Regions from separate parts of the Actinoplanes sp. 13 genome, predicted to be linked through region 1. Evidence: riboswitches for the same ligand, from Rfam matches in the RefSeq annotation. Region 1 holds a riboswitch; the other holds the start of a gene.
The links. Region 1 has a riboswitch for thiamine pyrophosphate ahead of AC0NH5_RS31430 (thiamine phosphate synthase). Riboswitches for the same ligand answer to the same signal wherever they lie in the genome.
Positions count from the first base shown of each region.

Region 2: another riboswitch for thiamine pyrophosphate. It lies ahead of AC0NH5_RS29725 (ECF transporter S component); the one in region 1 lies ahead of AC0NH5_RS31430 (thiamine phosphate synthase).

Region 1 covers NZ_JBVYOQ010000021.1:101,868-116,306, forward strand. Annotated here, with positions in the region: partial or broken gene AC0NH5_RS31410 (thiamine phosphate synthase) at 1-544, opposite strand, end outside; gene AC0NH5_RS31415 (thiazole synthase) at 538-1,287, opposite strand; gene thiS (sulfur carrier protein ThiS) at 1,289-1,489, opposite strand; gene thiO (glycine oxidase ThiO) at 1,480-2,553, opposite strand; gene AC0NH5_RS31430 (thiamine phosphate synthase) at 2,550-3,134, opposite strand; TPP riboswitch at 3,128-3,238, opposite strand; gene AC0NH5_RS31435 (ABC-F family ATP-binding cassette domain-containing protein) at 3,273-4,919, opposite strand; gene AC0NH5_RS31440 (class I SAM-dependent methyltransferase) at 4,948-5,565, opposite strand; gene AC0NH5_RS31445 (hypothetical protein) at 5,661-6,449, shown strand; gene truA (tRNA pseudouridine(38-40) synthase TruA) at 6,578-7,393, opposite strand; gene rplQ (50S ribosomal protein L17) at 7,487-8,080, opposite strand; gene AC0NH5_RS31460 (DNA-directed RNA polymerase subunit alpha) at 8,158-9,180, opposite strand; gene rpsD (30S ribosomal protein S4) at 9,265-9,891, opposite strand; gene rpsK (30S ribosomal protein S11) at 9,905-10,312, opposite strand; gene rpsM (30S ribosomal protein S13) at 10,330-10,710, opposite strand; gene rpmJ (50S ribosomal protein L36) at 10,893-11,009, opposite strand; gene infA (translation initiation factor IF-1) at 11,126-11,347, opposite strand; gene AC0NH5_RS31490 (DUF1707 SHOCT-like domain-containing protein) at 11,584-12,015, opposite strand; gene map (type I methionyl aminopeptidase) at 12,050-12,883, opposite strand; gene AC0NH5_RS31500 (adenylate kinase) at 12,885-13,538, opposite strand; gene secY (preprotein translocase subunit SecY) at 13,613-14,439, opposite strand, start outside.
Region 2 covers NZ_JBVYOQ010000019.1:68,348-82,786, reverse strand. Annotated here, with positions in the region: gene AC0NH5_RS29740 (hypothetical protein) at 1-319, shown strand, start outside; gene AC0NH5_RS29735 (DUF6328 family protein) at 288-851, opposite strand; gene AC0NH5_RS29730 (alpha/beta fold hydrolase) at 882-1,694, opposite strand; TPP riboswitch at 1,824-1,928, shown strand; gene AC0NH5_RS29725 (ECF transporter S component) at 1,999-2,589, shown strand; gene AC0NH5_RS29720 (ABC transporter ATP-binding protein) at 2,591-4,081, shown strand; gene AC0NH5_RS29715 (energy-coupling factor transporter transmembrane component T family protein) at 4,084-4,881, shown strand; gene AC0NH5_RS29710 (histidinol-phosphatase) at 4,955-6,664, shown strand; gene AC0NH5_RS29705 (hypothetical protein) at 6,661-7,176, shown strand; gene AC0NH5_RS29700 (5,10-methylenetetrahydrofolate reductase) at 7,201-8,130, shown strand; gene AC0NH5_RS29695 (MTH1187 family thiamine-binding protein) at 8,383-8,679, shown strand; gene AC0NH5_RS29690 (HAD family hydrolase) at 8,676-9,350, shown strand; gene AC0NH5_RS29685 (isoprenyl transferase) at 9,863-10,645, opposite strand; gene recO (DNA repair protein RecO) at 10,642-11,418, opposite strand; gene AC0NH5_RS29675 (DUF4097 family beta strand repeat-containing protein) at 11,526-12,296, shown strand; gene AC0NH5_RS29670 (acyltransferase family protein) at 12,283-13,323, opposite strand; partial or broken gene era (GTPase Era) at 13,407-14,279, opposite strand.

The sequences.
Region 1 (14,439 bases):
CCAGCTCACGGGCGGTGCGCTCCGGGTCGGGCGACCGCATCACCGCTCCCATCACCGCGATCCCGGCCGCCCCCGCGGCGGCGCACTCCGCGGCCCGCGCCGCCGACCCGATGCCACCGAGTGCGAGCCAGGGCACGGGCGCGCGCAGCTCGGCGGCCCCCGCCGCCCCGAGCGCCGGCCCGTACCCCGGTTTGGACTCGGTCGCATAGACCGGCGACACGGTCACGTAATCCACTTCGGACAGCTCCTCGCTGCCGTGCCACGACCGCCCCACCAGCGGGACCTCCGGCGGCAGCGGATCGGCCCCGGCGAGATGCACGGCAGAGCCGCCGAGCGGATCCGGTCCGGCCACGATCAACCGATCGGCCGGCAGCACGTCACGGAGGCGCCGGGCGAGAGCGGTGCGCAGGTCGTACGCAAGATCGCGTTCCCGGAGAACGACCCAGGCGGCGCCGCCGCGGACCGCCGCCCGGACCACCTCGATCAACGGCCCGGCAGCGGACCGCCGGTCGGTGAGCACGACGAGCCCGCCGGGCGTCACCACACCGGGATCCCTTCGTCCGGAGTGGACGCGACGGCGTGGAAGCGCCGTGGGATGCGCCCCGCCGACCGGGCCAGCCGGCCGGCCGCGACCGCGTGCCGCATCGCCGTCGCCATCGCCGCCGGGTCGTCCGCGCGGGTGATCGCGCTGGCGATGAGCACCGCGTCGCAGCCGAGTTCCATCGCGAGCGCGGCGTCCGAGGCGGTGCCGATGCCGGCGTCGAGCACCACCGGCACGTCGACGTTCTGCCGGATCAGCTCGATGTGGTGCGGGTTGGAGATGCCCAGGCCGGAGCCGATCGGCGAGCCCGCCGGCATCACCGCGGCACAGCCCGCGTCGGCCAGGCGACGGGCCAGGATGGGATCGTCGCTGGTGTACGGCAGGACCGTGAACCCGTCGAGGACCAGCATCTCCGCCGCCCGCAGCAGCTCGACGCCGTCCGGCAGCAGGGTCCGCTCGTCGCCGATCACCTCGAGTTTGATCAGGTCGGTCTCGAACGCCTCCCGGGCCATCTGCGCGGTCTTCACCGCGTCGCCGGCCGTGTAGCAACCTGCCGTGTTCGGCAGGATCCGCACGCCGAGCCGGTCCAGCATCGGCAGCAGGCCCGGTCCCGCGGCCTCGACCCGGCGCAGTGCGACCGTGACCAGGGTGGTCTCCGACGCCCGGATGGCCTCCTCCAGCGCGGCGAGGCTGTTCGCGCCGCCGGTGCCGAGGATCAGCCCGTTCTCCGGAAGAAACGTGCCCATGTCAGCCACCCTGCGCCGCGGTCAGAACCTCGATCTTGTCGCCGTCGGCCAGGTCGACGGAGGCCCACGCCGAGCGCGGCACCACCGTTCCGTTGACCGCGACCGCCACGCCGCGGGTCGCCTCGGTGATCTCGGCGACCAGGGCCGCGACCGAGCACGTGCCGGGCCGGCTGTCCGGCCGTCCGTTGATCGTCAGGCGCATCCGAATCTCCCGGGTCCGAAGGGTTCCAGCAGGGGATCAGCCGTCCCGGTGAGCACCAGGCCGGCGATGAGCCGCGCCGTGATCGGCGCGAGCAGGACGCCGTTGCGGTGATGGCCCGCGGCCACCACCGTCCGGCGGGTGTCGTCGAGGTGTCCCAGCAGCGGTGCGTTGTCCGGGGTGCCGGGCCGGTGGCCGGCGGTCACCTCGGTGATCTCGTGTTCGGCGAGTCCCGGCACCAGGTCGAGGGCCGCCCGCAGCAGGTCGTGGACGCCACCGGCGGTGACCGTCCGATCGGTGCGCTCCTCCTGGGTGGCGCCGATCACGATCTCGCCGTCGGCGCGCGGCACCAGATAGACGTGCCGCCCGTCGGCGGCGCCGTCGATCACGTGCCGGAGCACGCCGGGCTCGCCACGGAGGCGGACCATCTGTCCCTTGACCGGGCGGACCGGCAGTCCGGTCAGGGCGGCGGTTCCGCACCCGGCCGCCACGACGACCACATCGGCCTCGCAATCCAGTTCGGACACCGTGGCGATCCGTCGCGGCTGGATCCGGCCGGTCAGCCGCTTCCGCAGTGCCGCGACCACCTTGCGCGGGTCCACCTGCCGCTCGGTCGGCGCGAACACCCCGGCCCTGATCCGTGGCGACAGCGCCGGTTCGAGGTCACGCAGCTGCGATCCGGTCAGCGGGCTCAGCTTCTGGTGCTTCCACTCCCGCACCGCCTCGGCCACGTCGTCCGCGGTCAGCGCCACCCCGAGCGTTCCGGCGTCGTCGTAGCCGACGTCCCCCAGCGCGGCCGCATAGTCCGGCCACAACGCGTTCGAGGCGTCGAGCAGCCGGGTGAGGTGCGGATATTCGAAAGTGGACTCGCCGCCCGGCGCCAGCATCCCGGCCGCGACGTGCCAGGCCCCGTCGGCGCCCTGCGGCGACGGGTCGTGCACCGTGACGTCGGCCCCGCCGTCGAGCAGTTCGGCGGCGACGGCGAGCCCGATGATGCCGCCCCCGACGACCGAGACGCGCAGCCCATGCCCGCTCGCGGCAGGACCGCGCAGCCCGCGCCCGCTCATGGCAGGACCGCCAGGAACTCCGCGACCGCTCCCTTCGGATCCTCGGCGAAGGCGGCGACCGCCGCGACGCCGTGCACCGCGAGCAGCGGCACCCGTTCCGCGGTGATGCCGCCGATCGCCAGGACCGGCGTGCCCGGAACCGCCTCGGCGACGGCCGCGATCGCGGCCGGCCCGAGCGGTGGTGGCAGCCCGTCCTTGGTGGAGGTGGCGAACGCCGGCCCGACCCCGAGATAGCTGGCGCCGGCCGCGACCGCCGCGCGGGCCGCTGCGGGGTCACGACAGGTGGCGCCGACCACGGCTGCCGAACCGACCACCCGGCGAGCGGCCTCGACCGGCAGATCGTCGGCGCCCACGTGCACGCCGTCCGCTGCCGCGGCGAGCGCCACCCCGATCCGATCGTTGACCAGCACCATGGTCCCGGCCGGCCGGCAGACCGACACCGCCGCGACGGTCAGCGCGTACGCCGTCGCGTCGTTGCTCTTGACCCGGATCTGGACCGCCACGTCCGGCAGACCGGCCACCCCGCGGACGACGTCGAGCGAGTCGGTGATGACGTGGATGCGAGGAAACACCATGCGCATGACGCACTCCTCCCTGCGCCGGCATTACCCGGATCAGGTTCGACGGTCGGGGGCGGCGTCAGCCCCCCTCTCAGCCCGTTGCCCGGGCTCCCGTGGGGTTGGTTGTAACGGGACCATAACCCGTCGGTGACGAGAAAACTAGCGCACGTCCCAGACCGGCTCTGGCACCTCGACGACCTCACCGTCGCTTCTGAACAGCACGAACCGATCGAAGGACCGGGTGAACCAGCGGTCGTGCGTGACCGCGATCACCGTGCCGTCGAACGCCTTCAGGCCCTCTTCCAGCGCTTCCGCCGAGGCCAGGTCCAGGTTGTCGGTCGGCTCGTCCAGCAGCAGCACCGTCGCACCGGACAACTCCAGCAGCAGCACCAGGAAGCGGGCCTGCTGTCCACCCGAGAGCGTCCCGAACCGCTGGTCGCCCTGTGCGGCCAGTTCGTACCGGTTCAGCGCCTTCATCGCCCCGGCACGATCCATTCCGGACCGGTGCTCGTCACCCCGCCAGAGAATTTCGACGAGGGTCTTCTCCAGCAGCTCGGGCCGGTCGTGGGTCTGCGAGAAGTGGCCGGGGCGGACCCGCGCGCCGAGCCGGGCCCGGCCCTCGTGCGCCACGTGCGCGAGCGGCGCGCCGTCGACCGGTTTGTGCTCCAGGTCGGGCTCGGTGCCGCCGGCCGCGAGCAGCCGCAGGAAGTGCGACTTCCCGGTGCCGTTAGCGCCGAGCACGGCCACCCGGTCGCCGTACCAGATCTCCAGGTCGAACGGGAACGTCAGGTTCTCCAGCTCCAGTTGCTCGCACATGACCGCCCGTTTGCCGGTGCGGCCGCCGCGCAGGTTCATCTTCACGGCCTGGTCCTTCGGCGGCAGCGGCGGCGGGCCGGCCTCCTCGAACTTGCGGAGCCGGGTCTGCGCGGCCTGATAGCGCGAGGCGAGCCCGTCGTTATACGCCGCCTTGTTCTTCAACGTGAAGACCAGCTCTTTGAGCTTCTCGTGCTCCTCGTCCCAGCGCCGCCGCAGCTCCTCCATCCGCTCGTGCCGGTTCGACCGGGCTTCGTGCCAGGAGGCGAACCCGCCGGGATGCGTCCACGCGCCGCCGCCCTCGACGGCCACCACCCGGTCCGCGGTCTCGGCCAGCAGCTCCCGGTCGTGCGAGACGTAGAGCACCGACTTCGGCGACTCGCGCAGTCGCTGCTCCAGCCACCGCTTCGCCGGCACGTCCAGGAAGTTGTCCGGTTCGTCCAGCAGCAGCACCTCGTCGGTGCCGCGTAACAGCAGATCCAGGGCGAAACGCTTCTGCTCGCCGCCGGAGAGGGTACGCACCACGCGATGCCGCGCCTCGTCCCACGGCTTGCCGAGGATGGCCACCGCCACCGTGTCGAACAGCACCTCGGCCTCATATCCGCCGGCCTCACCCCAGTGGGTGAGCGCGTTGGCGTACGCGATCTGGCTCTTCTCGGTCTCGTCGAGAGCCGCGGCGGTGCGCCGGAGCTGCTCGCCGGCCGCCCTGAGCGCGGGCGCCACCAGCGAGAGCGCCATGTCCTCCAGGGTGCGGTCGTCGCCGATCATGCCGATGAACTGCCGCATGACGCCGAGCCCGCCGGACCGTGCGATGCCACCGCCGTGCGCCGGGATGTCCCCGGCCACCATCCGCATCAGCGTGGTCTTGCCGGCCCCGTTCGGTCCGACGAGCGCGACCTTGGCCCCCTCGCCGACGCGGAACGACACGTCGGAGAAGAGCTCCCGGCCGTCCGGGAGCACGAAACCGACGCCGGCGACATCCACGTAACCCATGCCCGGCATCCTCCCCGGCAGGCCGGTGCTAGTCAGCCGAATTTAGTGAGACCCGCAGCACCCGGAAGCCCTTCTGACTGGCCACACGCTCGACCGTCCAGCCGTTCCCGACCAGCCAGGTGTGCAGCGAATCACCACCCAGGTTGCGGTTGATCACCAGCCACGCGACGCCACCCGGCGCCAGGCGCGGCAGCCACCGCTCCAGCAGGGCGTGCAGCTCGGCCTTGCCCACGTGGGTGGGCGGGTTGCTCCAGATCTGGTCGAACCGGACCTCGTCCGGCACCTCGTCGGGCGCGGCCACCCGGACCCGGCCGGCCAGGCCGAGCGAGGCGGCGTTCTCCACGGTCAGTTCCCGCGCCCGGGAGTTCACGTCGACCGCGTAGACGGTCGCCGCCGGCGCCTCGCTCGCCAGCACGCAGGCGATCGGTCCGTAACCGCAGCCCAGGTCCAGCAGCGTGCCGCCGGTGCCGGGGCCGGGCAGGCCGGCCTTGCGCAGCAGCACGGCCGTGCCGGGGTCCAGGCGCCCGGCCGAGAACACCCCGGACGCGACCGCCAGCCGGTAGTCCCGTCCGGCGACACTGAACTCGATCCGGCTGCGCCGCATGGGCGCTTCGGGCTCGGCGGAGAAGTAGTGGTCGGCACTCACCAGCCAAGTCTCCCGCCGCCGGGTGACGGGTCACCCGGCGGGGTGGCGGACACGCTGTGCGTTCATAGATCAGCGTGCGCGCCTAGCTTGAGCGCATGCGGTACGCCACCCCGACGCGCTCCGCCCACCGCGCCACCCCGGCCGGTGCCCTCGCCCTGCTGGTGAGGCATCCGGGCCCCATCGGTCAGCATCGCTACCACCCAGGGCCCCGCACCCGGCCGATCCGGCACGCCCGGCGAGATCCGCAACACGCCGCCCATCTGCTCACCCACGGCCTGGCCGCACTGATCGTGCTCGGCATCTTCGTGATGCTGGGCGTCCTCATCGTCGCCGACGAACGGCGCGCGCCGGCCGCCGGCCGATCGGCTGCGGACGTCGACCGGGCGCTGGCCTCCCGAGCGGTCGATCCGGCGCCGTTGTCGGAGGCCGAGGTCTTCCCTGCCGGCTCCGCGGCCTATCGCCTGACCAGTACGGACGTCAGGGCCGACTGCGAAACAGCGGTCAGCGGCGCCCTACGGCCGGCTCTTCGGGGGTACGGGTGTTCACAAGCGGTCCGGGCCGCGCTGCACGTGCCCTACGCCGACTTCCGGGTGACCGCGGGAATCCTCAACCTCGCCGATGCGGCGGCCGCCTCGGCGCTCGGCGCCCAGGTGCACGACCTGGTCCGGTCCGGTGACGGCGGCTTCACCGACCTGGCCGGCGCGGAGACCGGTCTGGGCACCCCGGTCGGCTGGCGCGCTCGCGGCCACTACCTGATGTATTGCGTGATCACCGGCCCGGACGGCGAACTGGTCCCGGCGAACGACCCGGGGGTGCAGCGCGTCAACGAGGAACTGCTCGACACCCACCTCAGCGACGCTGTCCTCACCCGCCGCGCTTCCTGACCCCACCACCAGCGTGTGAAGTTTGGGTGCGCATCGCACCCGAAGTCCCCACGCGGCCCCAAGCAGTGTGTGAAGTTCGGGTGCGGAGCAAACCACAAGTCCCCACGCAACTCCCGTCCGCGGGAGTTTCAGGCGCGGAGGCGGCGGGTGGCTTCGGCGCGGGCGGCGTAGTCGGTCTCAGCGGGATAGCCGACAGCCACCAGCGTGAGCCCGTGCGCGGGCGCCACCGTCACCTCGCTGGAGCGTTCGCGCAGCGTCAGCAACCGGGCCGGCCACTCCGGCTCCCGGCGCCCGTCACCGACGGTGAGCATCGCTCCCACCAGGCTGCGAACCATCGCCTGGCAGAACGCGTCCGCCTGCACCGTGGCCACGCAGATCCGGTCCGGGTCGCGGCGCCAGTCCAGCCGGGTGATCGCCCGGATCGTGGTGGCGTGCTCCTTGCGCTTGCAGAACGCGGCGAAGTCGTGCTCGCCCACCAGCCCGGCCGCGGCCGCGTTCAGCCGGTCCAGGTCGAGCCGGCGCATCCAGCCGAGCGTGTCGTGCCGGCGCAGCGGCTCGGGGCCCCACGGGTCGTCCGAGACGCGGTACTCGTACCGGCGGAAGGTGGCGGAGAAGCGGGCGTCGAAGTCGGCGGGGACGGGCGTGACGGCGCGCACCCGGGCGTCCGGCGGCATCAGCGCGGCCAGCCGGCGCAGCAGTGACCCCTCGAGTTCCGCGTACCGCTCGGCGGGCAGATCGATGTGGCAGACCTGGCCGGTGGCGTGCACCCCGGCGTCGGTGCGGCCGGCCACGGTCAGGCCGAGCGGCGTGTCGGCGCCGGCCAGGCGGCCCAGGGCCTCGGTGAGGACCCCGGCGACGGTACGGCGTGCGGGTTGCGCCGCCCAGCCGGAGAAGTCGGCCCCGTCGTACGACACGTCGAGTCGAAGCCGGATCGATTCCGTCATTTCGGAGCGCGTCCCCCCGTACCAGAGATGGGTTCTGAACAGCGAAAGACCCGGCACCCAGAGTGGGCGCCGGGTCTTTGCACGTGGTGCGGATCAGGCCTTGGCGTCGGTGTCGTCGCCCTCGGCCTGGTCGCCCGGGCCCTCGGCACCCTTGTCGCCGGACGCGTTGACCGGAGCCTCGGCGTCCTGGTCGGCGTCGGTGTCGGTGTCGGCGGCCTTGGTGGAAGCGCTCGTGGGCGCCTCGTCCTCGGGCGCCAGCGCCTCGACCTTGGCCTGCTGCGCGGCGGCCTTGCGGGCCTCCTTCGACGGGCCGGTGGTGGCCGCGACCTGGAGCTCCTCGACCAGCTCGATGATCGCCATCGGAGCGGCGTCACCCTTGCGCGGGCCGATCTTGGTGATCCGGGTGTAGCCGCCGGGGCGGTTGGTGTACCGCGGAGCGATCTGCTCGAACAGGGCGTACACGACGTCCTTGTCCTTCACGACGGTCAGGACGCGACGCCGGGCGTGCAGGTCACCGCGCTTGGCCTTCGTGACGAGCTGCTCAGCCAGCGGGCGCAGCCGCTTGGCCTTCGACTCGGTGGTCTTGATCTTCCCGTGCCGGAAGAGCTCGGTGGCCAGGTTGGCCAGGATGAGCTTCTCGTGTGCCGGGCTGCCGCCGAGGCGGGCACCCTTGGTGGGCGTGGGCATTCCTGCTCCTTGTGAAGTCTCTTGCAGTGCGGCGGAGCCGCCTCAGGCAGGCAGTGTTATGGCGCGGCAGCCGGGGCTTACAGCTGCTCGGTCTCGCGGTAGTCGTCGGTGTCGTAATCCACGTCGCCGAACGAGTCCACGACGTGCGCCGGGTCGAAGGACGGCGCGCTGTCCTTCAGCCCCAGGCCCATTCCGGCGAGCTTCATCTTGACCTCGTCGATCGACTTCTGACCGAAGTTCCGGATGTCGAGAAGGTCGGCCTCGGTACGCCCGATCAGCTCACCGACGCTGTTGATGCCCTCACGCTTGAGGCAGTTGTACGACCGGACGGTGAGGTCCAGCTCCTCGATCGGCAGGGCCAGGTCGGCAGCCAGCTGCGCGTCCTGCGGCGACGGGCCGATGTCGATGCCCTCGGCGGTCTCGTCCAGCTCCCGGCAGAGCCCGAAGAGCTCGACCAGCGTGGAGCCGGCCGACGCCAGCGCGGTGCGCGGCGAGATCGACGCCTTCGACTCGACGTCGATGATCAGGCGGTCGAAGTCGGTGCGCTGCTCGACACGGGTCGCCTCGACGCGGTAGGTGACCTTGAGAACCGGCGAGTAGATCGAGTCGACCGGGATCCGGCCGATCTCGGCGCCGGCGCTCTTGTTCTGCGCGGCCGTGACATAACCACGTCCACGCTCGACGGTCAGCTCCATGTCGAGCCGGCCCTTGCTGTTCAGCGTCGCCAGCTTCAGGTCGGGGTTGTGCACCGAGACACCGGCCGGGGGCTGGATGTCACCGGCGGTCACGTCGCCCGGGCCCTGCTTGCGCAGGTACATGCTGACCGGCTCGTCGTGCTCGGAGCTGACGGTCAGTTCCTTGACGTTCATGACCAGCTCGACCACGTCCTCCTTGACACCGGGGATCGTGGTGAACTCGTGCAGCACGCCGTCGATCTTGATGCTGGTGACCGCCGCGCCCGGGATGGACGACAGCAGCGTGCGGCGAAGGGAGTTACCGAGGGTGTAGCCGAAGCCCGGCTCCAGAGGCTCGATGGTGAACCGGGACCGGGTCTCGCTGAGCGACTCCTCCGAGAGGGTCGGCCGCTGGCTGATGAGCACGCTGTTCTTCTTTCTGTCAGGCCAACCGCTATTTGATGGCCGTCGGGATTACCCGGCGCCGGTGAACCGGCGCCGGGTAAGGCATTACTTCGAGTAGAGCTCGACGATCAGCTGTTCCTGGACCTGCGTGTCGATGACGGCGCGGGCCGGGAGCGAGTGAACGAGGATCTTCATCTCGGCCGGGATCGGCTCGAGCCATGCCGGCACCGGCCGGGATCCGGCCTGAGCCTGCGCGACGACGAAGGGGGTCATCTCCTTCGACTTCTCGCGGAGCGAGACGATGTCGTGCTCCTTCACCCGGTACGACGGGATGTCGACCTTGACGCCGTTGACCAGGAAGTGGCCGTGCTTGACCAGCTGCCGGGCGGCGTCACGGGACGCGGCGTAGCCGGCCCGGTAGACCACGTTGTCGAGACGGGTCTCGAGGATCTGCAGCAGCACCTCACCGGTCTTGCCGGGCTTGGTGACAGCCTCCTCGTAGTAACCGCGGAACTGCTTCTCGAGCACGCCGTAAACGCGGCGGGCCTTCTGCTTCTCGCGGTGCTGGAGCAGGTACTCGGTCTCCTTGGTCCGACCACGGCCGTGCTGGCCGGGCGGGAAGGGACGCGACTCGAACGGGCACTTCGGCCCGTCGCACTTGCTGCCCTTCAGGAACAACTTCATCTTCTCGCGGCGGCAGCGCTTGCAGTCCGCACCAGTGTAACGAGCCATGTCTATATCTCCCTCAGACCCGGCGGCGCTTCGGCGGACGGCAACCGTTGTGCGGCTGCGGCGTGACGTCGGAAATCTGCCCGACCTCGAGGCCGGCGGCCTGCAGCGAACGGATGGCGGTCTCCCGGCCGGAGCCCGGACCCTTCACGAACACATCGACCTTGCGCATGCCGTGCTCCATGGCACGACGGGCGGCCGCCTCGGCAGCGAGCTGCGCGGCGAACGGGGTCGACTTGCGGGAGCCCTTGAAACCGACCTGGCCGGAGGAGGCCCAGGAGATGACAGCACCGGTCGGGTCGGTGATCGACACGATGGTGTTGTTGAAGGTGCTCTTGATGTGCGCCTGCCCGTGGGCGACGTTCTTGCGTTCCTTGCGCCGGACCTTCTTTACAGCGGCCCCTGCGCGTGCCTTCGGTGGCATTAGTCAGTGCGCTCCTATTACTTCCGACCGGGCTTCTTCTTACCGGCGACCGTCCGCTTCGGACCCTTGCGGGTACGAGCGTTGGTACGGGTCCGCTGTCCACGCACGGGCAGGCCCTTGCGGTGGCGGATGCCGGCGTAGCAGCCGATCTCGACCTTGCGGCGAATATCAGCGGCGACCTCGCGGCGCAGGTCGCCCTCAACCTTGAAGTTGGCCTCGATGTAGTCGCGGAGCTGGACCAGCTCCTCGTCCGTGAGGTCCTTGGCGCGCTTGTTCAGGTCAATCGCGGTAGCAGTCAGTGCCTCGACGGCACGAGTGCGACCGATGCCGAAAACGTAAGTGAGCGCGATCTCCATCCGCTTCTCGCGGGGAAGATCCACGCCGACGAGTCTTGCCATAAGTGGGCGTACTCCTCAGGTGTCTCACGGAGGTCTGTGCCCGTTCCGTCCCGCCTGCCCGGGCGGGCCCCGGCCTCCGACCGGGGGTGTGGCCGCGTGCCACCCGGGTAGTTACTCCTCGGATGATCACCGCAGCCGGAACGAGCTTGTGCTGGTGGTACGGATCCTGCGTCGAGGCTTTATCAGCCCTGGCGCTGCTTGTGGCGCGGGTCGGTGCTGCAGATGACCATGACCCGGCCGTGCCGCCGGATGACCCGGCAGTTGTTGCAGATCCGCTTGACGCTCGGCTTGACCTTCACGGTTTGCCTTAACTCTCAGTCAGACGGGATGGTGGACACCCCGCGACCCCGGTGTTGAACCGCTCCTCCCTGGCTCCGACCCGCTGGCGCCGAACCATCGCCACAGTGAGGAAGGCTCACTTGTAGCGGTAGACGATTCGCCCACGGGTCAGGTCGTACGGCGAGAGTTCGACGACGACCCTGTCCTCGGGAAGGATGCGGATGTAGTGCTGCCGCATCTTGCCGGAGATGTGTGCCAGGACCTTGTGACCATTGGCAAGCTCCACGCGGAACATGGCGTTCGGCAGGGGCTCGATCACTCGGCCTTCGATCTCGATGGCTCCGTCTTTCTTAGGCATGTCCTCCGCTACCTGACATCGGGTTCGTGGGCAGGCTTTATGCAACGTCTTACCCGAGCCGAAATCGACTCGGACCAGCCGCGGCTCCCTCGCTTCCTCGAAGCGCTGAGGACATGAAGGAGTGGACGCTGCGCGCCAGCAAGCCAGTCTACGCGCCTGTCACATCCACGCCAAACCGAGGGTTCCGCACCCCGGAGTCGGGCGTGTCCGCGCCGGATATATCCGACGATATCGCCTCAGTGGCGCCGTTTGTTCCGCTCCGACAGATGCCCCACCGCTGCCAAGATCACCGGGATCAACACCCACCCGGGCCAGAAGGAGCGCGCCTCCCCCGAAGCGAGACTCGTCATCGCCCAGACCAGCGTGCAGACGAGAAAGACACCGATCATGCCGGCCAGCCCGCTGCGCCCCTTCCCGGCCGCCGCCTCGGGTGCCGCGGGGGTCTCAGCGGGCCGGTACGGCTCGATGCGGGACCGCTGGAGGGGCACGGCACCAGGAAGGTCGCCGAGCAGCCCGTCGAGATCCTCGAAGGTCCGGGCGGCGTACGCCCTCTGCAGCCGCTCGTCGTACTCACCGAGGTCGAGCCGGCCCTCGTCCAGGGCCGTCTTCAGCTGATCCGCGACCCGCTGCCGGTCGCTGTCGCCGGCCCGCATTCCCTCGTGCACCATGCGTCACAGCATGGCAGCCGAGCGCCACCGTGGGCTACGGCTGGCGCGCGGTCACCAGATCGCCCAGCCGGGCCCGGCCGCCGTCCGGAGCGGTGGTCACCCACACCCCGTCGTCCAGCAGCGCCATCGTGTGCTCGACGTGCGCGGCCCGGGAGCCGTCCCGGGTCACCACGGTCCAGCCGTCGTCGAGCTCGGAGGTGCGCGGTGAACCCATGGTGATCATCGGCTCGATGGCCAGCGCCATGCCCGGAACCACCTTCGGGCCCCGTCCCGGCTTGCCGTGGTTGAGCACGTGCGGATCCTGGTGCATCTCGGTGCCGATGCCGTGGCCGCCGTACCCGTCGACGATCCCGTAGCGCCCGCCCTTGCGGATCACCTTCTCGATGTTGAACGAGATGTCGGTGAGCCGTCCCCGGCCGTTGGCCGCACCGCGGGCCGCGGCCGCGATGCCCGCCCACATGGCGTCCTCGGCGACCTCGGCCATCCGCAGCAGGGCCGGATCCGTCTCGCCGACGCCCACGGTGATCGCGGAGTCGCCGTGCCAGCCGTCCAGGATCGCTCCGCAGTCCAGCGAGATCAGGTCACCCTCGCGCAGGATCTGGTCCGCGCTCGGGATGCCGTGCACCACCTGCTCGTTGACCGACGCGCAGATCGAGGCCGGGAAGCCGTGGTAGCCCTTGAACGAGGGCACGGCGCCGGCGTCGCGGATCACCTTCTCGGCGATCGCGTCCAGATCGGCGGTGGACACCCCCGGTGCCACCGCATCCCGCATCGCCTCGAGGGCGGCCGCCACCACCAGGCCGGCGGCCCGCATCAACTCGATCTGCTCGGGGCTCTTCAGCTGGATGTCCAGCTCCGTACGGCGCATCTCAGCCGCCGTACGACCGCAGGGCGTCGATGGCCCGAACCGTGACGTCCTCGACCGGCCCGGTCGCGTCGATGCCCACCAGCTTGCCCTGGGCACCGTAGAAGTCGACCAGCGGAGCGGTCTTGTCCGCGTACTCGACGAGCCGGTTCGCGATCGTGTCGGCCTTGTCGTCGTCCCGCTGGAACAGCTCGCTGCCGCAGCGGTCGCAGATGTCCTCGTTGTTGGTCGGGTCGAACTCGACGTGCCAGATCTTGCCGCAACCGCGGCAGGTCCGGCGGCCGGAGAGCCGCCGGATCACCTCGTCGTCGTCGACCACGAGCTCCATCACGATGTCCAGCGCGGTGCCGAGGTCGGCCAGCAGCTTGTCCAGCGCCGAAGCCTGCGGCACGGTCCGCGGGAAGCCGTCCAGCAGGAAGCCGTCGCTGGCGTCGGGCTCGGCGAGCCGGTCGCGCACCATGTTGATGGTGACCTCGTCCGGCACCAGCTGCCCGGCGTCCATGTAGCGCTTGGCCTCGACGCCGAGCGGCGTGCCCTGGGAGACGTTGGCCCGGAAGATGTCTCCGGTCGAGATCTTCGGCACGGCGAGATGGGCGGCGATGAACTCAGCCTGGGTTCCCTTGCCGGCTCCCGGAGGACCCACCAGTACCAGCCGCACCTACATCGCCTCGCTTCGGTCAGGAGATACCACGCCCACCGTCGACGCCAGAGCCCCCCGGCCCTGCGTACCCACTACCGGAGGAACCCTTCGTAGTTCCGCTGCATGAGCTGGCTCTCGATCTGCTTGACCGTCTCCAGACCCACACCGACCATGATCAGCACCGCGACGCCGCCGAACGGGAAGTTCTGGTACTGGTTCTGGTTCAGCCAGATGAAGAAGAAGTTCGGCAGAACCGAGATCAGGGCCAGGTACAACGAGCCCGGCAGGGTGATCCGGCTGAGGATGAAGTCCAGGTAGTCGGCGGTCGGCTTGCCCGGACGAATACCCGGGACGAAACCACCGTACTTCTTCATGTTCTCCGCGACCTCGGTCGGGTTGAACGTGATCGAGACGTAGAAGTACGTGAAGAAGATGATCAGCAGGAAGTACAGGCCGATGTAGATCGGGCTGGTCGGATCCACCAGGTTGTTCTGGATCCAGATCTGGTAGCCCTTGAGGTTGTTCTGGTCGAAGAACTGCAGGTACAGCTGCGGCAGGTAGAGCAGCGAGGAACCGAAGATGACCGGGACGACACCCGCCTGGTTGACCTTCAGCGGGATGTACGTGGAGGTGCCGCCGTACATCCGCCGGCCGATCATGCGCTTCGCGTACTGCACCGGGATCCGGCGCTGCGCCTGCTCGATGAAGACCACCAGGGCGATGATGACCAGGACCAGCGCGATCACCAGCATGAACTTTCCGGTACCGCTGGAGGTCTTGATCGTCCAGCCCTCGCCGGGGAGGCGGGCCGCGATCGAGGTGAAGATCAGGACCGACATGCCGTTGCCGACGCCGCGGTCGGTGATCAGCTCACCCAGCCACATGACCACGCCGGTGCCGGCGGTCATCGTGATCACCA
Region 2 (14,439 bases), on a different contig from region 1:
GGAACAGCAGCAGTTCGTCGATCAGCTGGCACTGATCCTGCCGCTGGTGGCGATCTCCGTCCCGGTGGCGCTGGTGCTCTTCGGATGGCTCCCGGCACGGCTGCGCTGGATGCGCCGGGCCGGTGTCGCCGCCGCCGTCCGCGACGATCCGGCCGGCCGGGACCTGCTGGCGCTGCGTGCGTTGGCCGGCCGGCCGCTCAACGAGCTGGCGCGGCTCGGCCCGGACATCGCGCAGAGCTGGCGGGCCGGCGACACCGGCGCGGTGAACGCGCTGGCCGAACTGGAGCTCAGGCAGCTCGGTCTGCGGCGCCGTCGCTGACGTCGTCGTTCTCGTCCTCGTCCTCACCCCAGTTGCGGTGGGCGAACGGCAGCGCCACCCAGTACGCCAGGAACCAGATGGCGGTGGCCACGGTCAACGCGATCGCCCACTTCCAGTCCAGCACGTAATCGGTGATCAGCAGGACGCTGCTGACCATCGAGACGAGCATGAACGCCAGCCCGGCGGACGCCACCTTGTGCGCGTACCGCACCAGCTCGGGCTTGCGGCCCTGCCGGAACAGCGCGCGGTGGAACGCGACCGGCGAGATGATCAGCGCGGTGGCGAACGCCGCACTGATCAGCGCCACGATGTAGGTGTCCTTCTGGAAGTTCGTGGCCTGCGGGAAGCCGCTGCTGAACGGAAGGGTCAGCAGGAACGCGAAGAGGATCTGCACGCCGGTCTGCGCGACCCGCAGCTCCTGCAGCAGGTCAGCGAAGTTCCGGTCCCAGCGCTGCTTCTCGGTCTCGCCACCGGAGTGACGCGATGGCTCTTGGGGTGAATGTTCTCGGGGAGTGTGGGTGTCGACCGCCATGTCGCGCAGCCTTCCCGATCCGGCTCATCATCAAACGCCGATCCGTGCCAGCACGGCGTCCGCCAGCTCGCGCGGCGCCTGTTCAGGCACCCAGTGGCTGACACCCTTCATGGCCACCAGCTGATAGTCGGCCTCCACCCAGTCGGCGGTCCGGAGGGCGGCGGTCAGTCCGACCACACCGTCCCGGTCGCTCCACACGTAGGTGGTCGGCACCTTCACCACGCCCACCCCGGCCACCTGGTCCAGGGAGAAGGCCCGGTACCAGTTCAGCCCGCCGGTGAGCCGGCCCGGCTCCCGCATCGCCTCGACGTACTGCTCGGCGTGGTGCAGCGGGCGCAGCATCCAGCGCAGCACGGTGGCGTTCCGGCCGAGCAGCAGCCGTTCCGCGGCGCCGGACTGGAAGACCTTGAAGTACGCGAACCGGGCGCGCTGCGACGGGCGCACCCGCAGGGCCAGCATCAGAGCGCGGGGGTGCGGCACCGAGATCGCGGTGAGCGTGCGGAGCCGGTCCGGGTGGCGGGCGGCCAGCAGCCAGCCGATGTGCGCGCCCCAGTCGTGGCCGACCACGTGCGCCTTCTCCACGCCGAGGTCGTCGAGCACCGCGAGGGCGTCGGCCACCATCTCGTCCAGCCGATAGGCGGACACTTCGTCGGGCCGGGCGCCCGCCGTGTAGCCGCGCTGGTCCATGGCGTAGGTGCGCAGACCAGCGGCGTGCAGGCGCGGCGCCAGCAGGTCGAACTCCCGGTGGTCCTGTGGGAAACCGTGCAGCAGGAGCACCGGCTCGCCGTCCTCGGGCCCGCCCGCGTACACGTCGAACGTCAGCCCCCGAGCCTTGACCTCCATGTGATCGCTCCCTCCCTGTTCCCGGCCGTTACCTGGTGTTAGCGTCATCGAAGCACATCCACCGAAGGTAGTCCGCCTCCGACGGAGATCCGCGCCGTGCGCGGTTCGAGGCCGGGGACGGGTGAAACTTCGATCCGACAGGGGAGCGCACAGCGCTGAGAGTGCGGGTGAACCCGCAGACCCTCGTACCTGATCTGGGTAATGCCAGCGCAGGAAGTTCGGTCCACTCCAGCCGCGTCGTGCCCGGGCATCGCCGCCCGGTGCCGCGGCGTGCGTCTCCTCCCGGTACCCGCTGGGAGGCGTCATGAAAGACAGCACCACCAACCGCTGGCGAACGATGGACATCGTGATCGCCTCGGTGATCGCCGTGGCGTTCGGCGTGATCTTCTGGGCCTGGAACACGGTCTGGGCGGTCACCGAGAGCGCCTTCGCCTTCTTCCCGCCGGCGCAGGCCCTGCTCTACGGGATCTGGCTGATGCCGGCCGTCCTCGCCGGCCTGATCATCCGCAAGCCGGGCGCCTCGCTCTACACCGAGCTGGTGGCGGCGATCGTCTCCGCGCTGCTCGGCAACGCGTGGGGCCTCACCGTCATCCCGCAGGGGCTGGTGCAGGGCCTCGGCGCGGAGCTCGTCTTCGCGGCGCTGCGCTACCGGTCGTACCGTCTGCCGGCCGCCCTGCTGGCCGGCGCGATGACCGGTGTGAGCGCCGCGATCTTCGACTTCTTCGCGTGGAACTCGGAGACCGACCTCTGGTCCTACCGCGTCCCCTACGCGCTGATCACCGTGATCAGCGGCACGATCCTGGCCGGTCTCGGCAGCTGGGCGCTGGTCCGGGCGCTGGCGCCGACCGGGGTGCTGGACCGGTTCGGAGCGGGCCGGGAACGGGAACTGATCTGACATGAGCGAGGTGCGGCTCCGCGGCTTCGGGTGGCGGCACGCCGGGCGCCGCGCCTGGGCGGTCCGCGGGCTGGACCTGGACATCCGGCACGGCGAGCGGGTGCTGCTGCTCGGTCCCTCCGGGGCCGGCAAGAGCACGCTGCTCGCCGCGCTGGCCGGTCTGCTGCCCGAGGACTCCGGCGAGGCCGAGGGCACGATCGAGATCGATGGACTGGAGCCACGGAAGGCCTCCCGGGTTTCAGCGGGTCCTCCGCGCCGTCCGGAGGACCAGGCGCCGGTAACAGCACAGTCGCCGGTGGGCATCGTCTTCCAGGATCCGCAGACCCAGCTGGTGATGGCCCGCAGCGGGGACGACGTCGCGTTCGGCCTGGAGAACCGGGGTGTACCCGCCAAGGACATCTGGCCACGGGTCTCCGACGTGCTGGATCGCGTCGGCTTCGCGTACCCGATCAACCGGCTCACCGCCGCGCTCTCCGGCGGCGAGGCGCAGCGTCTCGCACTCGCCGGCGTCCTCGCCCTGCGGCCCGGCCTGCTGCTGCTGGACGAGCCCACCGCCAATCTCGATCCGCAGGGCGCCGAGCTGATTCGCGAGGCGGTCGGCCGGGCCACCGGGCCGGAGACCACGCTGATCATCGTCGAGCACCGGGTGGCGGAGGCCCTGCCGCTGGTCGACCGCGTGGTCGTGCTGGAGCCGGGTGGTGGGGTGCGCGCCGACGGCGCACCCGACGTGATCTTCGCCGCCTTCGGCGACAAGCTGGCGGACGAGGGCGTCTGGGTGCCCGGTTTCCGCACCTCGCCGGTCAAGGCGGCGCCGAACCAGGCAAACCCTCCTTTGGTACGCGCGGAGCACGTCACCGTGGCCGGTCGTCTGGCCCCCGTCTCGGTCTGTGCCGCGGCGGGCGAGGTGCTGGCCGTCACCGGGCCCAACGGCGCCGGCAAGTCGACCCTGGCGCTGCTGCTCGGCGGACTGATCGCGCCCACCTCCGGGCGGATCGAGGGGTTCGGTGACCGGCGACCGCCGCACCGGTGGCGGGCCACCACGCTGACCCAGCGGATCGGGTCGGTCTTCCAGAACCCGGAACACCAGTTCGTCACCGGGCGGGTCGCCGACGAGCTGGCGCTCGGGCCGCGCCGGATCGGCCGGTCCCCGGCGGAGGTCCGGCGGATCGTCGACGAGCTGCTGGACCGGCTGCGCCTGAGCCGGCTCGCCGAGGCCAACCCGTACACCCTCTCCGGCGGAGAGGCGCGCCGGCTGAGCGTGGCGACCGCGCTGGCCACCGCCCCCCGGCTGCTGGTGCTGGACGAGCCCACGTTCGGTCAGGACCGCCGCACCTGGCGGGAGCTGGTCGACCTGCTGGCCGCGCTGCGGACGCAGGGGCACGGGATCGTCGCGGTCACCCACGACGACGCTTTCGTGCGTACCCTCGCTGATCGGATGTTGGCCCTCGGAGAGCCGGCGCCGGACCCCCTGCCGCGGAGGACGCGACCTTGAGCCTGTCGCTCGCACCCATCGCGGACGTGTCCGCGCCGCTGGCGCGCCGCAACCCCGTCGCCAAGCTGGGCGCCGCCCTGCTCTTCTCGCTGCCGCTGATCGCGACGGTGGACCCCTTCACGCCGGCTGCCGCGCTGGTCGTCGAGCTGGCCCTGCTGCCGCTCTTCGGGGTGCGGCTGCGGCTGCTGCTCCGGCGGGCGGCGCCGCTGCTGCTGACGGTGGCCGGGGTGCTGGTCACCATGGTGCTGTTCGCCGCCGACCGCAGCGGCGAGACGCTGGTGTCACTCGGGCCGATCGACATCACCACCGGCGTGCTGGCCACCGCCGGCGCGCTGGCGCTGCGGATCTTCGCGGTGGCGCTGCCCGGCCTCATCGTGCTCGCCACCACCGACCCGACCGATCTGGCCGACGCGCTGGTGCAGAACGCCAAGGCGCCGGCCCGGTTCGCGATCGGGGCGCTGGCCGCGTTCCGGATGGTGCCGCTGCTCGGCCAGGAGTGGCGGGCGCTCACCCTCGCCCGCCGCGCCCGTGGTGTGGACGCCGGGCGCAACCCGGCAGCCACCCTGCGGCTGTTCGTGTCGACGGCGTTCGCCCTGCTGGTCGGCGCGCTGCGGCGCGGCGTGCGGCTGGCGGTGGCGATGGACGCGCGCGGCTTCGACTCCGGCACGCCCCGCACGTACGCCCGCCGGCAGCTCTTCACCGGCGGGGACACCGCGCTGGTGGTCTGCGCCGGGCTGGCAGCCGCGGCGATCCTGACGCTCTCCGTCGCCTGGGGATTCTTCCGGCCGATCGTCGGTTGATCTTTTCGATCGTTCGCCGGGTGGTCATCGGATCGCCAGCGGCCGTTGTCCTTCTCGGACGAAGGTGACGCGCATGGGTCACGGCCACGATCATCATCATCACGTCGAGGACGCCACCGGCGCCGACGTTCCGCCCGCGCTCGACCTGAGCGTCCCGGACACCGAGCTCTCCCCCGGCGACGCCACCCGTCGCCGCTTCCTTCTCGGAGCCGGCCTGCTCGGCGCCGGCGCGGCCGCCTCGGTGCTGGCCCGCCCCGGCGCCGCCGCTGCCGCCGGGCTCCCGCACACCCACGACCACGCCGGTGGCGGCTCGGCCAAGGGCGGCTTCCGCTGGCTCGCCGGCGACCACCACATCCACACGCAGTACAGCTCGGACGGTCAGTACCGGGTCATCGACCAGGCGCTGAAGGGCCACGCGTACGGCCTGGACTGGCTCGTCATCACCGACCACGGCAGCGCAACACACGCCAAGATCGGCGTCGACAAGGTCAACCCGGACATCCGCAAGACCCGCGCCGAGCTGCCCGAGCTGCTCACGTTCCAGGGCCTGGAGTGGAACATCCCGGCCGCCGAGCACGCCACCGTCTTCGTGCACCCGGGCAAGAACGAGGTCGACGTCCTCAAGCAGTTCGAGAACGCCTACGACGGGTCGCTGCTGCCGGCCACCAACACCGCCGCGCAGAACGAGGCCATGGCGATCGCCGGCATCAAGTTCCTCGGCGAGCAGGTGCGCCGCCGCAAGATCGACGGCGCGCTGTTCCTGGCCAACCACCCGGCCCGGCGCGGCATCGACTCGCCGCACGAGATCCGCAACTGGCGCGACGCCGACCCGACCGTCGCGGTCGGCTTCGAGGGCGCCCCGGGCCACCAGGCCGCGGGCATCCCGGCGCCGAACGGCCGCGGCGGCGCGCGCGGCTTCTACGACAACAACCCGTCGGCCGCGTCGTTCCCCGGCTACCCGCTGGAGAGCTACCGCACCTGGGGCGGCTTCGACTGGATGACCGCCACCGTCGGCGGCCTCTGGGACAGCCTGCTCGCCGAGGGTAAGGCGTGGTGGATCACCGTCAACTCGGACAGCCACGTCAACTACCTGGACCAGACCGAGCGCGGCCCGGGCAGCGACTTCGCCGCCAACGGCAAGTACAACGACCCGGTCTACGCCGGGACGATCAACACCGGGGCGGGCGACTTCTGGCCGGGCTTCTACGGGCGTACCAACGTCGGGTCGTCGTCGTTCTCCTACCGAGCCGTCATGGACGGCCTGCGCGCCGGACGCGTGTGGGTCGACCACGGCCGGCTGATCAAGGGCCTGGACGCCCGGGTCCGCGTCGCCGGCGACCGTCGCACCGCGCACGGGACGCCGCTCGGCGGTGTGCTCCAGGTCCGGCGGGGCACCTCCACCGAACTGGTCCTCGAGATCGACCTCCAGGACGTGCCGAACTGGGCGGGCTTCGTCCCGGCGCTCAAGCGGGTCGACGTGATCGTCGGCACGGTCACCGGCCCGGTCGCCGACAAGGACGCGTTCACCACCCCGAACACCAAGGTGGTCAAGTCCTTCGAGATCTCGCAGACCAGCGGGAAGATCACCCTGTCGTACGCGCTGGGCCGCCTCGACAAGCCGTTCTACCTGCGGGTGCGCGGGACCGACGGCAACCGCACCCAGCCGGGCCTGATGGGCACCGCGGTCGACCCGTACGGCCCCCAGCTCGACGTGATCGGCTCCGCCGACCCGTGGGGCGACCTGTGGTTCTACACCAACCCCATCTGGGTCCTCCCCCGATGACTGCACTTCCGATGGCGCCGGCTGCCCCCGCAGCCGGCGCCGCCCGGATCGTCGGGATCAGTTTCGGTCACCGCACCCTGGCCGAGGCCGACCACTGGATCCAGTCGCTGTCCCCGGCGCCGGTGCTGGCCTGCACCCACCTGGTCACGTCACCGTTCCCGCACGTGGCGATCAGTGTCCTCACCGGGCACGACCTGCCCGGCCCACCGGAGCTGTCGGGCGCCGCCACCCTCGCCGCCGCCGGGCAGTCCGGGCGTGCGGTGCGGTTTCCCGGCGTCGAACGGCTGACCGGCGAACTGACGGTCAGCGAGATCCTGCAGCGCAGCTCGATCTCCCGGGTCGAGGTGCTCGGCAGCGGGCCGGCGGACCCCACGACGGTGGTGGAGACCGGCGACTTCGTCCGCCCGCAGTTCCGCGACGGCGAACTGGTGCTGGTGACCACACCGGCGGCCGGCGGACGGCTCGTGCCGTTCGAAAGGCGGGATCCCACCCCCTGCTGTGCCGACCACTGATCGGACGCTTTCTAGGCTGAGGTCATGTCGGGGATCCTGTTGCCACAGATGCTGGCCGAGGCGCGCAGCGGCGTGCTGCTCTTCAGTCTCACGCCGCCGCGCCGTAGCACCACCGAAGAACGGATCAAAGAGATCGCCGAGGCCACCCTGCAGCGCCTCGGCGGTCTCGACCTGGACGGCCTGCTGCTGTACGACATCGACGACGAGTCCGACCGCAACCCGGACGAGCGGCCCTTCCCGTACCTGCCGACGCTGGACCCGGCCCGCTATTACGCCGAGCACCTGACCGGCTGGCGGAACCCGGTGGTCATCTACCGCTGCGTCGGCAAGTACTCCGTCGACGATCTGCGGGACTGGATGACCGGCGTGGACTCCCGGGTCCTCAGCGTCTTCGTGGGCCCCTCCTCCGGCGGCAAGCCGGTGCGCTGCGGCCTGCGCGAGGCACAGGAACTGCGCGCCGCCGTCCGGCCCGACCTGCCGCTGGGCGCCGTGACGATCGGCAAACGCCGCGACGAACACCTGCGCATGCTCGCCAAACAGGAGAACGGCGTCTCGTACTTCATCTCGCAGGTCGTCTACCAGGTCAACGAGACGAAGAACCTGATCAGCGACTACTTCTACGAGTGCCGCGCCCGGGGCGTCGCACCCCGCACCCTGATCTTCACGCTGTCGCTCTGCGGATCCCTGAAGACCCTGGCGTTCCTGGACTGGCTGGGCGTCGACGTCCCCCGCTGGCTGCAGAACTCGCTGCGGCACTCCCCCGACCCGCTCGCCGAGTCGTACCGCCAGTGCACGGCGATCGCCCGCGACCTGGCCGACTTCTGCGAGAACCTGGGCATGCCATACGGCTTCAACGTCGAGAACGTGTCGATCCGGCGTACCGAGATCGAGGCCACCACCCAGCTCGCCAACGAGGTGGCCACCCTCCTCCGCGAGCGAGACCGACGCCCCTGACCCGCCCGCCGCGCCCGCGGAGAGTGGGTGCTCAAGGTGCCGACGCGGGCCGGCGCCGATCTCACCCGGTCGGTACTTCACCGGTTCGCGGACCGACGGCAGTCAGTCGACCGGGTCCGGCACGAGGACCCCATCGAGTCGGCTGGCCGGTCACCTTCGCCACCTGGGCGAAGTCGTTGTCGAAGTGGAGAACGCCGGGGACGGTCGTACACCTTGATCGACTCAAGCGGTGAGGGCTGGGAGGATGGGGGCATGCTGGTTGCCTTTTCCGTCACGCCGATCGGCGCGGGCGACTCGGTCGGTGATGCGGTGGCCGAGGCCGTGCGGGTCGTCCGGGCCTCCGGCCTGCCGAACCGGACCGACGCCATGTTCACCACCATCGAGGGCGAGTGGGACGAGGTGATGGCCGTCGTGAAACAGGCGGTGGACGCCGTCGCGGCGGTCTCGCCGCGGGTCAGCCTCTCGCTCAAGGCCGACGTCCGGCCGGGTGTCACCGGCGCGCTGACCGCCAAGGTGGAACACATCGAACGGGTGCTGAACCAGTCGTGAGGCGCCTGGTGATGTGGGACATCGACTACACGCTGCTGCGCGGCGGCGGGGTCGCCGCCCGGGCCTGGAAGGCGGCGTTCACCGAGCTGACCGGGGTGGCCTGGCGGGACACACCGGTCTTCGGCGGGCGCACCGACCTGGCCATCTGCGCCGAGGTGTTCCGCGCGCACGGTGTCACCGACTGCACGCCGGAGCGGTTCTTCGCCCGCTACGTCGAGAAGATCGCGGCGAGTCGGCACGAGTTCGCCGAGCAGGGCTCGCTGATGCCGGGTGTCCGTGAGGTGCTGACCCGCCTCGGCGACGATCCCGGTGTGGTGCAGACGCTGGTCACCGGCAACGTCCCGGAGGTGGCCGCGGCGAAGGTGGCGGCGTTCGGGCTGGACGGCTCGTTCGACGCCGAGGTGGGCGGTTACGGCACGGACGACAGCGTCCGCGCCACCCTGGTGCGGCGCAGCCTGGAACGGGCCGAGGCGAAGTACGGCGAGGCGTTCCGCCCGGTCGTCATCGGCGACACGGTCAACGACGTGTCGGCGGCGCTGGCCAACGGGGCGGTCGCGGTCGCGGTGGCAACCGGTGCCACGGCGGCGGCCGAGCTGGCCGAGGCCGGCGCGCACACCGTGCTGCCCGACCTCAGCGACGTCGAAATCGCGGTCCGCGCCCTGACCACCTGACCCCCCAAGCGCCCACCCAGCGTGGGGACTTGAGGTTCGCTCCGCACCCAAAGTCCCCACACAAGGGCTCACCCCCGCACCGTGGGGACTTAAGGCTCACTCCGCACCCAAAGTCCCCACACGCGGGCTCGACCCAGGCAGCGCGGCGGGCGTGGCGTGGCGTGGCGCAGCGGAGACGGGGCGGGCGCGGCGAGGCGCGGCGCAGGGTGCGTGGCGTGGCACGGTGCGGCGGGACGGGCGGGCGCAGCGCGGCGGGGCGTGGCACAGGGCAGCGCGGCGCAGGGCGCGTGCCGTGGCACAGGGCGCAGCGTCGCGGGGCGTGGCGTGGCACGGTGCGGCGGGACGGGCGGGCGCAGCGCGGCGGGGCGTGGCACAGGGCGGCGCAGCGCGGCGCAGGGCGGCGCAGCGCGGCGCAGGGCGCATGGCGTGGCACGGCGCAGCGTGGCGGGGCGTGGCGTGGCGTGGCGAGCGCGTCGAAGGTGGCTGTGGGAGCGGCTCGGTGGGCCGTCCGGTCAGGTGGGGCTGACCGGGTTGGGCAGCGCCCCGCCGAAGCGCCGGTCGCGCTGGGCGTAGAGCTCGCACGCGTACCACAGGTGGCGCCGGTCGAAGTCGGGCCAGAGGGTGTCCAGGTAGACCATCTCGGCGTAGGCCGACTGCCACAGCAGGAAGTTCGACGTGCGCTGCTCGCCGGAGGGCCGCAGGAACATGTCGACCTCGGGAACCTCGGGGTGGTAGAGGTATTTCGCGATCGTCTTCTCGGTGACCTTGTCGGCCTTCAGCTTGCCCGCCGCCACGTCCCGCGCGATGGCCGCCGCCGCGTCGGCGATCTCCGCCTGGCCGCCGTAGTTGACGCAGAACTGCAGGGTGAGCGTCTTGTTGTGCCGGCTCATCTCCTCGGCGGTCTGCAGCTCGGAGATCACGCTTTTCCACAGCCGGCCGGCGCGTCCCGACCAGACCACCCGCACGCCGAGCTCGACCAGCTGGTCGCGGCGCCGGCGGATGACGTCGCGGTTGAAGCCCATCAGGAAGCGCACCTCCTCGGGCGAGCGCTTCCAGTTCTCGGTGGAGAACGCGTACGCCGAGAGGTACGGGATGCCCAGCTCGATGGCGCCCTCGACGGTGTCGAAGAGCGAGTGCTCCCCCTGCTCGTGCCCCTTGGTGCGGGAGAGCCCCCGTTCCTTGGCCCAGCGGCCGTTGCCGTCCATCACGATCGCCACGTGGCGCGGGACCGCGGCGGCGGGCAGTTTGGGCGGCCGGGCACCGGAGATGTGCGGGGTGGGCGGGCGCGGCGTCAAGGGTTCAACTCCCGTCGATCGACAAGCGGCAGCGAGCGCAGCGCCCGCTCCATGTGCCATTGCAGGTGGGCGGCGACCAGGCCGCTGCACTCCCGGCGGACCGGGGACTCGGTGGCGTCGGCGAACGCCCAGTCGCCGACGGTCAGCGCGTTCATCAGGCCGAGGGTGACCGGGCTGGGGTGGGCGGCCCCGGGCGGGCGGCAGTCGGGGCAGACGGCGCCACCGGCCGGCACGGCGAAGGCCGCGTGCTGCCCGGGGGTGCCGCAGACGGCGCATTCGGTGACGGCGGGCGCCCAGCCGGCGAAGGCCATCGCGCGCAACAGGTAGGCGTCCAGCACCAGGCTGCCCGCGTGCTCGCCGGCCGCGAGGGCCTTGAGCGCGCCGAGGGTGAGCTGGAAGAGCCGCAGCGCGGGCTCCCGCTCGACCGGGGTGAGCCGCTCGGCGGTCTCGCAGATCGCGCTGGCCGCAGTGTAACGCGGGTAGTCGGCGAGGAAGCTCTTGCCGAACAGTGTCACCGCCTCGACCTGGCTGACCGAGTGCAGCGAGCTGCCCAGCCCTTCCGGTGAGCCGGCGAGCTGCAGGTCGATGTGGCCGAAGGGCTCCAGCCGGGCGCCGAAACGGGACGAGGTGCGGCGCACACCGCGGGCGACCGCGCGCAGCCGGCCGTGCCGGCGGGTCAGCAGGGTGACGATCCGGTCGCTCTCACCCAGTTTCTGCACACGCAGAACGACCGCGTCGTCGCGGTAGAGCTGGCGGCGGTATCCGGCGGGCACCCCGTCATTCTGCCCGGTGCCTACGACATACCCTGACCCGGATCTCAGGGTCGGCTCGGGGACGGGACCCATGGTGCCCGGGTGACCCGGGAAATAGCGTCACCATCATGAGCCGACGAGTTGTCGTTACCCTCGCCGCCGCTGCCTCGCTGATCGCGCTGGCCGGCTGCGACGGCGTGGTGGGCGCCAAGATGACCTTCGACGACTCGGAGAAGGTGAAGGTCACCGAGATCGTGCTGACCGGCGGCAGCGCCGACGTGCTGGTGACCACCGGCACGGCCACCGAGACCCGGATCCAGCGGGAGGTGCGCGGCTCCACCAATCCCGGCCCGTCGTACCAGCTCACCGGCACGGTGCTGACGCTGGCCTCGGACTGCGGCTCCAGCTGCTACACGTCCTACCAGATCGATGCGCCGGCCGGGGTGGCTGTCCGCGGCGAGCTGCGCTCCGGTGACGTGCAGCTCGACCAGGTCGGCACGGTCGACCTGAAGGTGACTTCCGGCGACGTCGGCGTGCACCAGGCCACCGGCCCGGTGAAGGTCCGCGCGACCTCCGGGGACCTGATGGTGGACGGCGCACCGGAGGTGGAGGTGGAAGTCACCTCCGGCGACCTCAGCGCGCTCGATATCGCCGGCCCGATCACGGCACGCGCCACCTCCGGCGACATGGTGCTCAGCATCATCGAGCCGGCCTCGGTGACCGCCGCGGTGAGCAGCGGCGACCTCGGCGTCACCGTGCCGGCCGGCGGTTACCGGGTGCGCGCCGACACCAGCAGCGGCGACGAGATGATCGACCCGAGCATCGGCATCGACCCGAAGGCGGCACACCTGCTCGATCTGCGCACCCGCAGCGGCGATCTGAATCTCATGATCCGCTAGAGCTGGACGCGAGCACCCCCGCCCCGGCCGGTGCCGGCGACACGGGCACCGGGACGCGCCGCCCCGGCCACATCGCCGGGCGCCGCCCGGCCGCCCAGTCCTCCACCCAGCCGACCAGCGCGATCACCACGGCCAGCAGCGCGACGACCGCGATCGCCCGCCACCCGATGCCCACCGCCCCGTGGACCGGCAGCCCGTGGCGCTCGCCCACCTGCGTCACCCCGACGATCAGCGGCACATGCCACAGATAGATCGTCAGGGCCCGCGCGTTGAGCAGCGTGATCGCCCGGTGCTCCCGCACCATCGGCGAGATCCGCAGCGCCACCAGGATGAACGCGGCCGACCAGAGCGCGTTGCCGAGCGGGATGTCGTTCAGGTCGTACCCCCGCGGTCCGGGGTGTGTCACCACCCATACCGCCGCCGGCACCGCGATGACCGTGGCCAGCGTCGCCACCGTGCGCCGGCTGAGCCGTGCCAGATGCCCGTCGTGGTGGGCGAAGCCCAGCAGCCACGCCCCGCCGTAGAGAGCGAGGTCGCGGGCGACCGGCGGCACTGTGAAGTGGCCCAGTTCCAGCACCGCCAGCGCCGAGTACGGCGTCAGCACCGCGACGACCGGGAAGCGGCGGAACAGCGGCAGCAGGACCGGGGAGAGCAGCACCAGCCACAGGAAGTCCCGCAGGTACCAGGCGTGGCTCAGCGACTGCATCCACCACCCGGTCGCCTCGGGGTCGACGATCGGGAAGCCCCACAGCAGCAGGCGCGCGTCCCACGGCGTGCCGGCGACCAGCATGGTCGGCACGGCGATCACCGCGATCACCCACAGCGACGGGAGCAGCCGCCGCAGCCGCCGCTCGACCGACCACACCCCGAACCGGTCCAGCGAGGCCGCCATCAGCGATCCGGCCAGGGCGAACATCACCGACATCGCCGGGAAGACGACCGTGAAGGCCGCCCATCCGGTCAGGTGATAGGTCACCACTCGGACGGTTGCGACGGCGCGCAACAGATCCAGGTACCGGTTTCGCATGGCCAAAGGTGTTACCCGGAGCCACCCTTATAGCACAAACTGCGGTGAATTATCCCATAGTCAGGCTATGTCCATGTTTAGATCTAGAATCCGAGTTTACGAAGCTGCTTCGGATCCCGCTGCCACTCCTTGGCGACGCGCACGTGAAGATCCAGGTAAACCTTCGTACCCAGCAGCTGCTCGATCTCCGCCCGGGCCCGCGAGCCGACCTCCTTGAGTCGCGTGCCCTGTGACCCGATCACGATCGACTTCTGGCTGTCCCGCTCCACATACAGATCGGCGTAGATCTTGGTGAGCCGGCCCTCCACCATCATCTCCTCGACCAGCACCGCGATGGAGTGCGGCAGCTCGTCCCGCACACCCTCGAGCGCCGCCTCGCGGATCAGCTCGGCGATCAGTACCTGCTCGGGCTCGTCGGTGAGGACGTCGTCCGGGTACAGCTGCGGCGACTCCGGCAGGTGCTTCACCATCAGGTCGGTGAGGTTCTCCACCTGGTGCCCGGAGACGGCGCTGACCGGCACCACCTCGGCGAAGTCGTAGAGCTGGGCGACGGCGAGCAGGCGCTCCGCCAGGGTGGCCGGATCGACCAGGTCGACCTTGGTGACCACGGCGATCACGGTGGCCTTGAGCTCGCTGATCTCCGCCGAGATGAACCGGTCGCCGCGGCCGATCGGCTCGTCCGCCGGGAAGCACACCCCGATCACGTCGACCTCGCTCCACGTCTCGCGGACCAGGTCGTTCAGCCGCTCGCCGAGCAGCGTGCGGGGCCGGTGCAGGCCCGGCGTGTCGACCAGCACCAGCTGCGCGTCCGGCCGGTGCAGGATGCCCCGGATCACGTGCCGGGTGGTCTGCGGCTTGCTCGAGGTGATCGCGATCTTCTGACCGACGATCGCGTTCGTCAGCGTCGACTTGCCGGCGTTGGGCCGGCCGACGAAGCAGGCAAAACCGGCACGATAGACATCGTCCTGGAGCTTTTCGGCACGCGCGGCCTTGTGCCGGTGCTTGCGGGGGGAGACACCCTTGGGGGTACGCGTATCCGACCGCTCCGCGGAAGCCTTCGACCGTCCCCGGGCAGCCGGTGGGGACTGTGCTTCACGCGTACCCGAAGAGCCTCCG